2 regions of the Vibrio sp. QJM3NY_35 genome follow, and region 2 is predicted to be linked to the other one. Evidence: predicted binding sites of a transcription regulator. Region 2 holds the regulator's gene; the other holds the start of a gene.

Region 1 (5,693 bases), on a different replicon from region 2:
CAAATCGCTTGTTGATACTTGTCATCACTCACAACAAATTGCACATTTACGTTTCTCAAAGACGAATGTAATGCAATAGGCGTAACACTATGATTCATCAAAGCCAATACACCATTAGCGAGCGTTTTATTGGTATCAATTTGAGAACCGATCGCTGAAATTATAGCGACCATTCGACCTGAAATAGATGCCTGAGGGTAACGTTTCTCAGCTTTATAAGACACCTTGTTTAAACTCTCGGTGCTACCACCTAGATAATAGGTAATAGAATTGGCGTTCATCTCTTTACCGATAAGGCTCACTCTAGCATCTGCGATAATCTCCATTAACTCATAACTAACATTGTCCGCCTTACCGACCATTCCCTGGTCAAAAACGTGTAACGCATATACCTTCTGTTTTCCGGCAATGATCTCAATGTGATTAGTGTCTGGTCGGTAATCAGAAGAAATCAGTGTTCCCTCATGTTCTGGCTCGAAAGTGTTTTTGATTTGCAGTTCTATGCCACTTTCTCGTAACCCAGCAGCCGCATTAGAGTGAATAGCTTCCATACCAAGGTTAGCCAGTTGATCGGCAACATCATAATTGGTTGCCCCAATCGGTTTAACCGAACCTACACCAACGACTTTTGGGTCAGCCGAACTAAAATGATACTCCTTATGGAGGATCGCCAATGATGCCTCAGTAATAGTAGCGATACGACTAAACGTCATCTCACTGTAACCACGATCATAAGTATGCATCAAACCTTCTTTGCAATATGCATAACCAGTTACTATGGGAAGCTCCTCAGTAACATCTATGTCAGAGAAAGCCTCTCTAATGGTATCATCCAAACTTTGAGGGGTTTTGTTGTCCCAACCAGAAAGGTCAACAAAGGTCGAGTTTATACCAATGTTTTTTAATTTAAGAGCCGTGTTGTATGCACTATGTGACTCTCCAATTGAAGAAAGAAACTCTCTAATCTGTGGTAAATAATGTCTCAGTGAAAACTGTCCGTATTGGCACGTTTCAAGAATGTTAGTAATACAGTTTTTAGCTTCTGAAATACGAGACCGGATGAACTTATCTGCTCTCATACGATTCATTGGATCCGCAAAAATATGCTCATTGGTCAATAGCATGCGGCGTTCAATATAAGATAGAGCATCCTTCCACGAATCGTCACGCATCGCTATCAATTGATAGACACCAGGCTTACCTGTTTTTTTACATTCCAACAATGCATCCGTCATACCGCTGTATGCGGACACAACAAAGATTCGGTTATACGGATTTTGAGGGCGGAGAATAATATTGTCGAGCACAGCATCAAATGCTGTCATTGATGTACCGCCGATTTTTTCTACGGTAAATGTCATAAAAGACCTTTTGTTCTTGAAGAGATTAAAGACGAAATAATAGAGGGGGGGGTGAGATATCACCCCTGAAGATATGGGTTAATCAACGAGTGGATAAACGCCGTTTTCATCGTGTACTTCAGCGCCAGTAATTGGTGGGTTAAACACACAAGCCATTGTCATTTCTTTGTTTTTATATGCGCGTAAATAATGCTCATCATTCTTATCTAGGATGTACAACGTACCGGGTTTGATTGGGTAAGTTTTACCACCAACGACTTCAATCTCCCCTTCACCACTCATACAAAACACAGACTCCAAGTGGTTTTGGTAATGGATATGTGTTTCTGTCGCTTCGTAAATTGTTGTGATATGAAAAGAAAATCCCATATTGTCATCTTTCAATAACATGCGAGTACTTTCCCAGTTATCCGATACAATACGTCTTTCACTATTACGACATTCATCAAGTGTTCTAACAATCATTTTACTCTCCCTATTACGATGCTTTCTTGAAATGCTTGGTTGCTACCACTTCAACTGAGTCTTCGAAAATAGTTAAACCTTGCATCAATTCCGATTCTGAAATGGTTAATGGACAAAAGAACTTCAAGATTTCATCGTTTGGACCTGCGGTCTCAATTACCATGCCCTTGTCAAAACACACTTTTGCAATCTCATCAGCTGTGTTCCCATCTTTACATTCAATGCCAATCATCATTCCGCGTCCCTTGCGTTGAACAAATAGCTCAGGGAAACGCTTGAGATTGCGTTGAATGACATCATCGACCATGCTTGAGCTACGTTGAATATGATTTTCAAAATCATCATTTGACCAATACATTTCTAACGCTTTCGCAGCAGTAATGAACGCATGGTTGTTACCACGGAAGGTGCCGTTGTGTTCTCCCGGCTCCCACTTGTCTAGTTCAGGTTTTAATAAAACCACAGCCATCGGTAAGCCATAACCACTTATCGACTTAGATAGCGTAACGATATCTGGTTTTATACCTGAAGGTTCAAAGCTAAAAAACGTTCCTGTTCGACCACAACCGGCTTGAATATCATCCACAATAAATAGGATATCGTGGGCTTTACAGATTTTGCTTAACTTCTGTAGCCATTCATTTGAAGCGACATTTAACCCACCTTCACCCTGAACTGTTTCCAATAAAACGGCGGCAGGTTTATCCATACCAGCGGAATTATCGGCTAACATCGTTTCAAATAATTTTAAACCATCAATTCCAGCGTAACCTTCAAATGGCAAACGCGTAACATTGTTCAGATTTGAGCCCGCACCTTGCCTGTGGTGTTGGTTGCCTGTAGCAGCCAATGCACCCGCCGTACAACCATGAAAGCCATTGGTAAATGCAACAATACTGCTTCGACTAGTCACTTTTTTTGCCAATTTAATCGCTGCCTCAACCGCATTTGTTCCTGTCGGGCCGGTAAATTGAACTTTGTAATCTAATGCTCGAGGTTCCAAAATAAAGCGACTAAGAGCTTCTAGAAATTCAGCTTTGGCTTCTGAATGCATATCTAAGCCATGTGTAATTCCATCCATTTCAATGTACTCAAGTAGAGCTTGCTTTAGTATTGGATTGTTGTGACCGTAATTGAGAGATCCTGCTCCAGCAAGAAAATCGAGGTAACGATCACCTTGTTTTGTTTCAAGCCAGCAGCCTTTTGATTTAGCAAAAGTTACTGGAAAACTATTCGAGTAAGAACGTACGTTAGATTCCTGCTTCTTAAAAATATCCATGATAATGCCGTTATTTAATTCCTATAAGTGTTTGATTATTTGAGGAGGATTCGATAGAGATACTCGGTATCGTGCTGCCCGTTAAAATGAAGGTTTTCATCTAAGAAAGTAGTCACTCGCCCGGTGTTACCGTTTTTTTCGTCCAGCTTTTTGAACAGTGCCCAAGACGCTTGGTTTGATTTAGTGATAGTCGTTTCTATCGCTTCAATGCTCTTTAGGCACTCTCGATTAAGTAAGGTGTTCAGCATCTTGTAGGCTAAAGCATTACCTCTAAACTTAGGCGCCACCGCTACTTGCCAAATAAAGAGAACATTGGGCTCACTAGGTTTCCGGTAGCTAGAAATAAAGCCAGCAAGGTCACCTTCATGCTCCACTAAAATGCAAGTTTTACTAAAGTGAGTAGACTGCAAGAAATTGCAATATGAAGAGTTAGTGTCTAATGGAGGGCACTCTGAAATTAATTGATAAATGTTGTTGCCATCCGAAACTTCTGGCTCGCGAAAATTCCACTTTTCAATCATTTTTTCTACAACCTCTGGATACAAGATCCAAGGCGCTGATGTAATCATACCGATAAAATCCTTTGAGCTCTAATTAAATTCCTTTTTATTATGAGCATTTACTGCCTGATAAGATCAACAACCTAACCTTTAAAATTAGAAAAAAGTGACACAAATCACACTTAATAACGATCGCCATGAATAAAATAATATTTTGAGCTCTAATGTATTTTATTGATGAGGATTTTAAGAAAATGTCTTAAACGGAATAAGCGCCAAAAGAAAGTTAGAGTTATTAGAAAATAACGATGCTCAGATTGCTAAACAAGCGGCATAAATCACCAAAACTCTCAATGCTGAACATTCTGTCGAGTCGATAGCAACGCTTCTAATGGCAGCGACTCGTTATCCACTATTAAAATACCTGTCTTAAAAAAACAAAAAACCTAGCGAGAGCTCGCTAGGTTTCTTATCTAACATATCGATGAATAATGAACTCAGAGGGAACGAGTTCAGGAATATCAGCTTAGAAAAGGTTTACTTCAAAGGGTCATTGTCAGGAAGTGCATTATGAAGCCAGAGTGCTAAACGCTTCTTGATGTTCGCACCATCAAGCTTGCTCTCAGGGAGAGGTGTGATCTGATTGACTTCAACAAGGAACAAGTACACCGCTTTAACCTTTATCGGTTGAGATGAATTTGGCAAATCAAAACCTTGTAGTTTTGCCATCTTAAAACCGACTTCAACTGCTTTTTTTACCAGCTTATCTTCATTAATGATCTTCGCGGTTTTCGACATATCATCTCCATCATCTTTATCGAACGAGTACTGAGTATATCAAACCGAACAACTCACAAGATTACCTCGCTCTCAATTTGAGGCGTCGCTTTGATAAATAACAGAAAAAGTGTAGCTGGTTAAAATTTTGATTGTAGCCTGAGTGATATTTACTAGGTAAATATTAGTAAGCAACCAGCCTCTTAATAGAAGACTCAATAAATGAGATCTTCAGTCAAGAAACCAAAAATCGAACAATATTTGACTTACAATACTAAAGAATACGGAATACCATGATTCTAATATAAATGTTACGTATTCTATCAATATAGAATAACTTTATGTTATTTAACCAGTTTTATACTAGAACGACTTAGATCATATTTATGAACACCTGTAACCAAAACCTATTTACAAAATACTCATTAAGAAAATAGAATAAATCCACTAATATTGTACGGGTGTTAAAAATGCGTTACCTATGGGCTTCATTCTGTCATAAAAACCCTATTCTTGGACGAATCGTTCATATCCTTGTTATGTTGGTCGCGTTGGCTTCTATCGTCGTTCCACTGATTTCCAAAGATGCCACAACCATCATAGCCTCGCTGTGTGTCGCGCTAGTATGCTTTATCCTATTCGTGTTCTTTGCACTCTGCGACAAAATGCGTTCAGGTATGCATTAATCAGCCCTATATTCGCCAAGCATTCTCTTTTCTAAACTTCATTATAAAATGCAGGCTCCGAATACAGAAAGCCCAAAGCTATTAGCTTTGGGCTTTTCTTTTTAGTATCAATCTTGATTAGTAAAACAGAAGCTTAATAGAGCTCTGAAAACTCTTCGATCCTACTCTTCCCGCGTAAAAGTAAAAAGTTTAGGAAACGAGATGTTGAGGTAGTGATGATTTTGTCTTCTTCAACACTGTGCTTTTCAAGTAATAATTTTACAAGATCCAAACGAGCGATTTCTTCACAGAAGTGAGCATCAGAACCCGTTGAGAAATAAACGCCGATTCGTTTACCGATCTCGACAATTTTTGAGCATCGCACATCGCTTCCTTTTCGGCTCTTGCCTGTCAGTGACGTATTGTTCACTTCAATTGCAACATTGTGCTCCTTTGCGCACAGCAGAACCGCTTCCATATCGAACTTGTAGTTTGGGTTCCCTAAGTGCCCTAGCACATCAACTTTGCCACTCCTAATGACGTTGATTAACGCCTGTGTATGTTCTTGTTCCGTCGATGGCTTGAAAACTGGCTCATGCAAGCTCGCAATCACCCAGTCTAAATGTTGGTAAGAAGAAGGAGGAAG
Region 2 (5,693 bases):
CATGCTGGCGAACTATTTAGCTGAGTACGCAGACGACCCATTGCTGTCGGCGGCGACAATCGTATCTGCTCCATTTGACTTAGCGTGTTGCTCTAGTCGCATTGAGCGCGGTTTCTCCAAGCTTTATAAGAAGTACCTGCTCAACTCTCTAAAATCGAATGCGCTAAAAAAAGTTAACTTGCTACAGGAAAAACTTGGCATCACAGCTGAAGCCATCAAGAACATAACCAAACTGTATGAGTTTGATGAACGAATCACTGCGCCTCTGCACGGCTTCAAAAATGCCCAAGACTATTATGCGCAATGTTCTGCGCTGCCTAAGCTCAATAAGATTAAACTGCCGACGCAGATCATTCATGCCAAAGACGACCCTTTCATGACCGATGATGTGATCCCAAAATTCGTTCTGCCCGATAACATCGATTATCGACTGTTTCAAAAAGGCGGCCATGTTGGGTTTATTACTGGCAGCACACTCAAGCCAAGATTTTGGTTAGAAGAAGCCTTGCCTGCCTACTATGAAAGTATCCAAGATTCGGCATAATGACCGAGCCTTAGTAAATAGAAGCAAAACATTACTAAGCACACGCATTTCTACATCAATAAACCTATTTATGAACATAAAAGAGAGAAGTATTTATGATCATCCCATGGCAAGACATTGCACCAGAGACACTGGAAAACCTCATCAAAGAATTCGTGCTGCGTGAAGGCACAGACTACGGCGACGTAGAGGTTTCACTGCAAAACAAGATTGACCAAGTGAAACATCAATTAGCTTCAGGAGAAGTCAGCATCGTGTTTTCTGAACTCCATGAAACCGTTGATATTCAAGTCACAAAACGCTTCTAAGCTGCGCTCATAAAGGAGCCGTGTTATAGTGGTAAACGATTGCTAACAAGTAAGTTACTCAAAAGACAAGGGTTGTCATGTCCGCTAAACATCCAATTATTGCGGTGACGGGTTCATCTGGAGCCGGCACCACCACTACCTCAGAAGCCTTCCGTAAAATGTTCAATATGATGGACGTGAAGGCAGCTTGGGTTGAAGGGGATAGTTTCCATCGCTTCACACGTCCAGAGATGGATGTCGAGATCCGTAAAGCGCGCGAGCAAGGTAAGCACATCAGCTACTTTGGTCCTCAAGCCAACGACTTTGGTGCGCTAGAAGAGTTCTTCCGTAAATACGGTAACGAAGGTACAGGTAAAGTAAGAAGCTACCTGCACACCTTTGATGAAGCCGTGCCTTACAATCAAATGCCGGGCACCTTCACGCCATGGCAAGAGATCCCGGAAAATTCCGATGTGATGTTTTACGAAGGCTTGCACGGCGGTGTGGTTGATGGCGACATTAACGTTTCTCAACACGTCGATTTGCTGATCGGCATGGTGCCCATCGTCAACTTAGAGTGGATTCAAAAATTCGTTCGTGACACTCGCGATCGTGGTCACTCACGCGAAGCGGTAATGGACTCCATTGTTCGTTCAATGGATGATTACCTCAACTACATTACCCCGCAATTTTCGCGCACTCACATAAACTTTCAGCGTGTTCCAACCGTAGATACATCGAACCCACTTAACGCCAAAGGAATTCCAAGTTTAGACGAAAGCTTCGTAGTTATACGTTTGCGTGGCATCAAAAACGTCGATTTCCCCTACCTTCTGGCTATGATTGATGGCTCTTTTATGTCTCGCCATAACACGCTAGTGGTGCCAGGCGGCAAGATGAGTTTTGCTATGGAGCTCATTGTGAGGCCAATCCTGCAACAACTTATCGAAACCGGAAAAATAGGTTAACAAAACGACATTCTGGTTGATTACTTTTCATACCGTGATCATGTGCACAATTTTGCGTAAAAAATCGTAGCTTGGTCACGATTAAAATCAAGAAATAGTACCTGAAAAAGGATACTATTCTTAAACGAAACACAAGATAGCTTGCAGCGCTCAACGAGTGCTCTTATCCTACAAGTCAATCCAGGCTTAGCTAAAATACGGAAAGCGGCAAGCATACCCTGCAGAGGAAGTGAGATATTATGGTTCTAGGTAAACCTCAAACCGATCCAACATTAGAGTGGTTCCTTTCACACTGTCATATTCATAAGTACCCTTCAAAAAGTACTTTGATTCATGCTGGTGAAAAGGCAGAAACCTTGTACTACATCGTTAAAGGTTCTGTGGCAGTTCTTATCAAAGACGAAGAAGGTAAGGAAATGATTCTTTCTTACCTAAACCAAGGCGACTTCATCGGTGAGCTTGGCTTGTTCGAAGAAGACCAAGAGCGTACTGCTTGGGTTCGTGCTAAATCTCCTTGTGAAGTAGCTGAAATTTCTTTCAAGAAATTCCGTCAACTTATCCAAGTGAACCCAGATATCCTAATGCGTCTTTCAGCGCAAATGGCAAACCGTCTACAAGTAACTAGCCAAAAGGTTGGTGACTTAGCGTTCCTTGACGTAACAGGTCGTATCGCTCAAACGCTACTAAACCTAGCGAAACAGCCAGATGCAATGACTCACCCTGACGGCATGCAAATCAAGATCACTCGTCAAGAGATTGGCCAGATCGTTGGTTGTTCTCGTGAGACAGTTGGTCGTATCTTGAAGATGCTAGAAGAGCAGAACCTAATTTCTGCACACGGTAAAACTATCGTGGTATACGGCACTCGTTAATCTCGATTAACTGAGCCAAAAATTTGAAAGCCACCAAATGCGAGTTTGGTGGCTTTTTTGTTTTCTTAAGATCTATAGAGCAGATACGAGATGCGAATAGAACACCTACAGCTTCCAAGCACAAACTGTCTCGAAGCGAAGCGTACTCGCATCTATAGGACAAAATCCGTGCTCGTATCTTTCTTTAACCGTTGGTGCTCTCAAAGATTTTGTCAGCTGATGCTGCAACAAAACCTGTGTAAAGCTCACCGTTGACCATCGCATAACGCTTAGCGAACTCATAGAAGCCCCCAGGAATCATCTCATTGCCTTCAACAAATGAAACTGGGACTTTGTCTGCCATTGTTGATGATTGCTCTAATAAGACCTCTGGAGAGCCTTTAACCTGACCGCCAGATGCATTGATCGTGAAGCCTGACTCGCTCAGGTAGTCATTCACCGCCTGCACTTCATCAAATTCATTTAGCTGGTTCACACTCACCGTAAAGTGGTTTGCACCATATCCATGAGCCGCGAGCCAAGACGCGTATTCGCTCTCTTTTGCGAGCACTTGGAAGTCAGCGAAGCTCAAATCCCAAAGACGACCGCCAAACAAGAACTCATGGCCTTGAAGCTTACTTGCGTCCACTTGCTCAACCAACTTAGCAACGATCTGTTGCAAGTCACTTGAACACTCTTCTACCTTCAACTCACTAATGAACACTTTTGGTTGTTTTGGATCTGGGTGCTCGTAATGTTTAGCCACTAACTTCTTACTCTCAAACAAGTAGTCGCCACACGCCTGATAGCCTAATTCAAGGAAAGGCTTCGCTAATGTTTCAATACCCAAAGGAGCAACATTGAAAGTACGCAGTGCAATGTGATCATTAATCAGCGCTTCGTCTTCTTTCAGCAAGTGATGCACTTTCTCAGCCGATGGACAAAGCCTGTGAATGTAATCGTCCCAAAGTGATTTAAAGAGTAGATCGGGCGTCATGGTGACTCCTTGTCAGAGGTTCTAGCAAGCTAGTAATTTGGATTAGAGAGGGAGAGGCTGAGACACAGAGTCAGCAGCCATCAGCCTGTGACATACTTTTTCTATTATTATCTACCGCCCAATCTAGATGTCGGACGTGATGGAAAAGGGAAGCGATAACACCACTTCCCTATTTCAAACTTAACGCATGAGCCTAGGACTCATTAGCCTAAATTAAAGCTCAATACCCGGGCTAAACGTTGCCGGAAGTTGAGTTTCGCCACCTTCCATTGAAGCCATAGGATAAGCACAGTAGTCCGCTGCGTAGTAAGCACTTGGGCGTAGGTTGCCCGAAGCACCCGGGCCACCAAACGGTGCATCACCACTTGCGCCTGTTAGCTGACGGTTACGGTTAACAATACCCGCACGGATATGGTCCACGAAGTATTCCCATTCAGAATCATCTGTTGATACTAAGCCAGCAGATAAACCAAAACGAGTGTCGTTAGCTAACTCGACCGCTTGCTCTAGCGATTGGTAACGAACCACTTGCAGTAATGGACCGAAGTACTCTTCATCTGGCAGTTCTGCAATATTGGTTGCATCGATAATGCCCGGAGAAACAAACGCCGCTTCACCCGCTTTTGCTTCGACTAGACTTACACCGCCTAACGATTGCAGATTCGCTTGCGCGTCCAGAATGAACTTAGCCGCAGCTTCAGAGATCTGTGGCCCCATGAAGGGTGCTGGCTCAGCGAATGGCTGATCGACACGAATCTTCAAGGTCGCAGCAACGAGCTTATCCAGTAGTTGATCGCCCTTCTCTCCAACAGGAACATATAAGCGACGTGCACATGTACAACGTTGACCCGCACTGATGAAAGCCGATTGGATGATAGTGTATACCGTTGCGTCTGCATCACCGTATTGGTCGCTGATCACCATAGGGTTGTTGCCGCCCATCTCTAGTGCCAGCATCTTGCCCGGTTGGCCCGCGAATTGACGGTGTAGGATATGACCGGTATTGGCACTACCTGTGAATAGTACGCCATCAAGACCTTTAGCATCGGCTAGTGCGATACCTGTCTCTTTAGCACCCTGTACTAGGTTGATTACGCCAGCAGGAAGACCCGCTTCTTGCCATAGCTTCATTGCAAACTCACCCGTCCAAGGTGTCTGCTCTGAAGGTTTGAATACTACGGTGTTCCCTGATAGCAGAGCTGGAACAATATGACCGTTAGGTAGGTGACCTGGGAAGTTGTAAGGACCAAATACCGCCATTACGCCCAATGGACGGTGACGAAGTACAATTTGGTTGCCCGCCGCTTCACGTGAAGCTTCACCGGTACGTTCGTGGTAAGCACGAATAGAGATAGCGATTTTACCCGCCATTGCACCCGCTTCAGTGCGAGTTTCCCAAATCGGTTTGCCCGTCTCTTTTGCGATGATCTGTGCAATCTCTTCGCTGTTCTCTTTTACCTTCTCAGCAAAGTTCAACACGATCGCTTCACGCTCTGCAAAGCTCAATTTTTTCCAAACCAAGAAGGCTTCACGAGCTGCTGCTACTGCAGATTCAACCTGTGCTGGTGTTGCGCTATCACCTTGCCACACTACTTCATTATTGTATGGGCTTACTGATGTCATGGCGTCACCTTGACCTGCCACCCACTGTCCTGCTATCCACTGAGTCATACTTCTATCCTTAAAATCTTCGACAGATAATCGCCGCTCTTACTGAGCCAACATGCGAACGAATTCGCCTTCTTTTACTTCAAGAGCGCTTGCTACTTCAGATGATAAAATCACTGTGTCGCTTGCTTGGTCATACGCGCCTTTCGCGGCTACTGCGCGGAAGTTCTCAAACGAGGTATTACCAATTAGGAAATCTTTAGAGCTAGAATGCTCTGCAATTTGAACCTGTGCTCGAATCGCATGACGCACTGATTCAATGTTTCTTAAATCACACTCAACCGTTGGGCCTGCATCAAAAATGTCGACATAGCCACGGTTAGTGAAACCTTCACGTTCCAACAACTTAAGTGCAGGGCGCGTATTGTCATGAACCTC

Evidence for each region. The regulator CRP, encoded in region 2, controls carbon source genes, mostly activating them, when cyclic AMP is high. The targets are predictions, from matches to a motif close to TGTGANNNNNNTCACA.
Region 1: a site for CRP is predicted at 3,771-3,786, ahead of ectA (diaminobutyrate acetyltransferase). Genes of this name have one in related genera too.

The regions. Positions count from the first base shown of each region.
Region 1 is NZ_CM173508.1:847,372-853,064, reverse strand. It holds gene AC3CH3_RS19225 (aspartate kinase) at 1-1,361, opposite strand, end outside; gene AC3CH3_RS19220 (ectoine synthase) at 1,440-1,826, opposite strand; gene ectB (diaminobutyrate--2-oxoglutarate transaminase) at 1,840-3,105, opposite strand; gene ectA (diaminobutyrate acetyltransferase) at 3,141-3,674, opposite strand; gene AC3CH3_RS19205 (DUF5062 family protein) at 4,143-4,403, opposite strand; gene AC3CH3_RS19200 (hypothetical protein) at 4,853-5,068, shown strand; gene AC3CH3_RS19195 (phosphatase) at 5,202-5,693, opposite strand, start outside.
Region 2 is NZ_CM173507.1:3,078,042-3,083,734, forward strand. It holds gene AC3CH3_RS14005 (hydrolase) at 1-544, shown strand, start outside; gene AC3CH3_RS14010 (YheU family protein) at 640-852, shown strand; gene AC3CH3_RS14015 (phosphoribulokinase) at 930-1,799, shown strand; gene crp (cAMP-activated global transcriptional regulator CRP) at 2,039-2,671, shown strand; gene AC3CH3_RS14025 (2-oxoadipate dioxygenase/decarboxylase family protein) at 2,856-3,647, opposite strand; gene astD (succinylglutamate-semialdehyde dehydrogenase) at 3,861-5,318, opposite strand; gene astA (arginine N-succinyltransferase) at 5,358-5,693, opposite strand, start outside.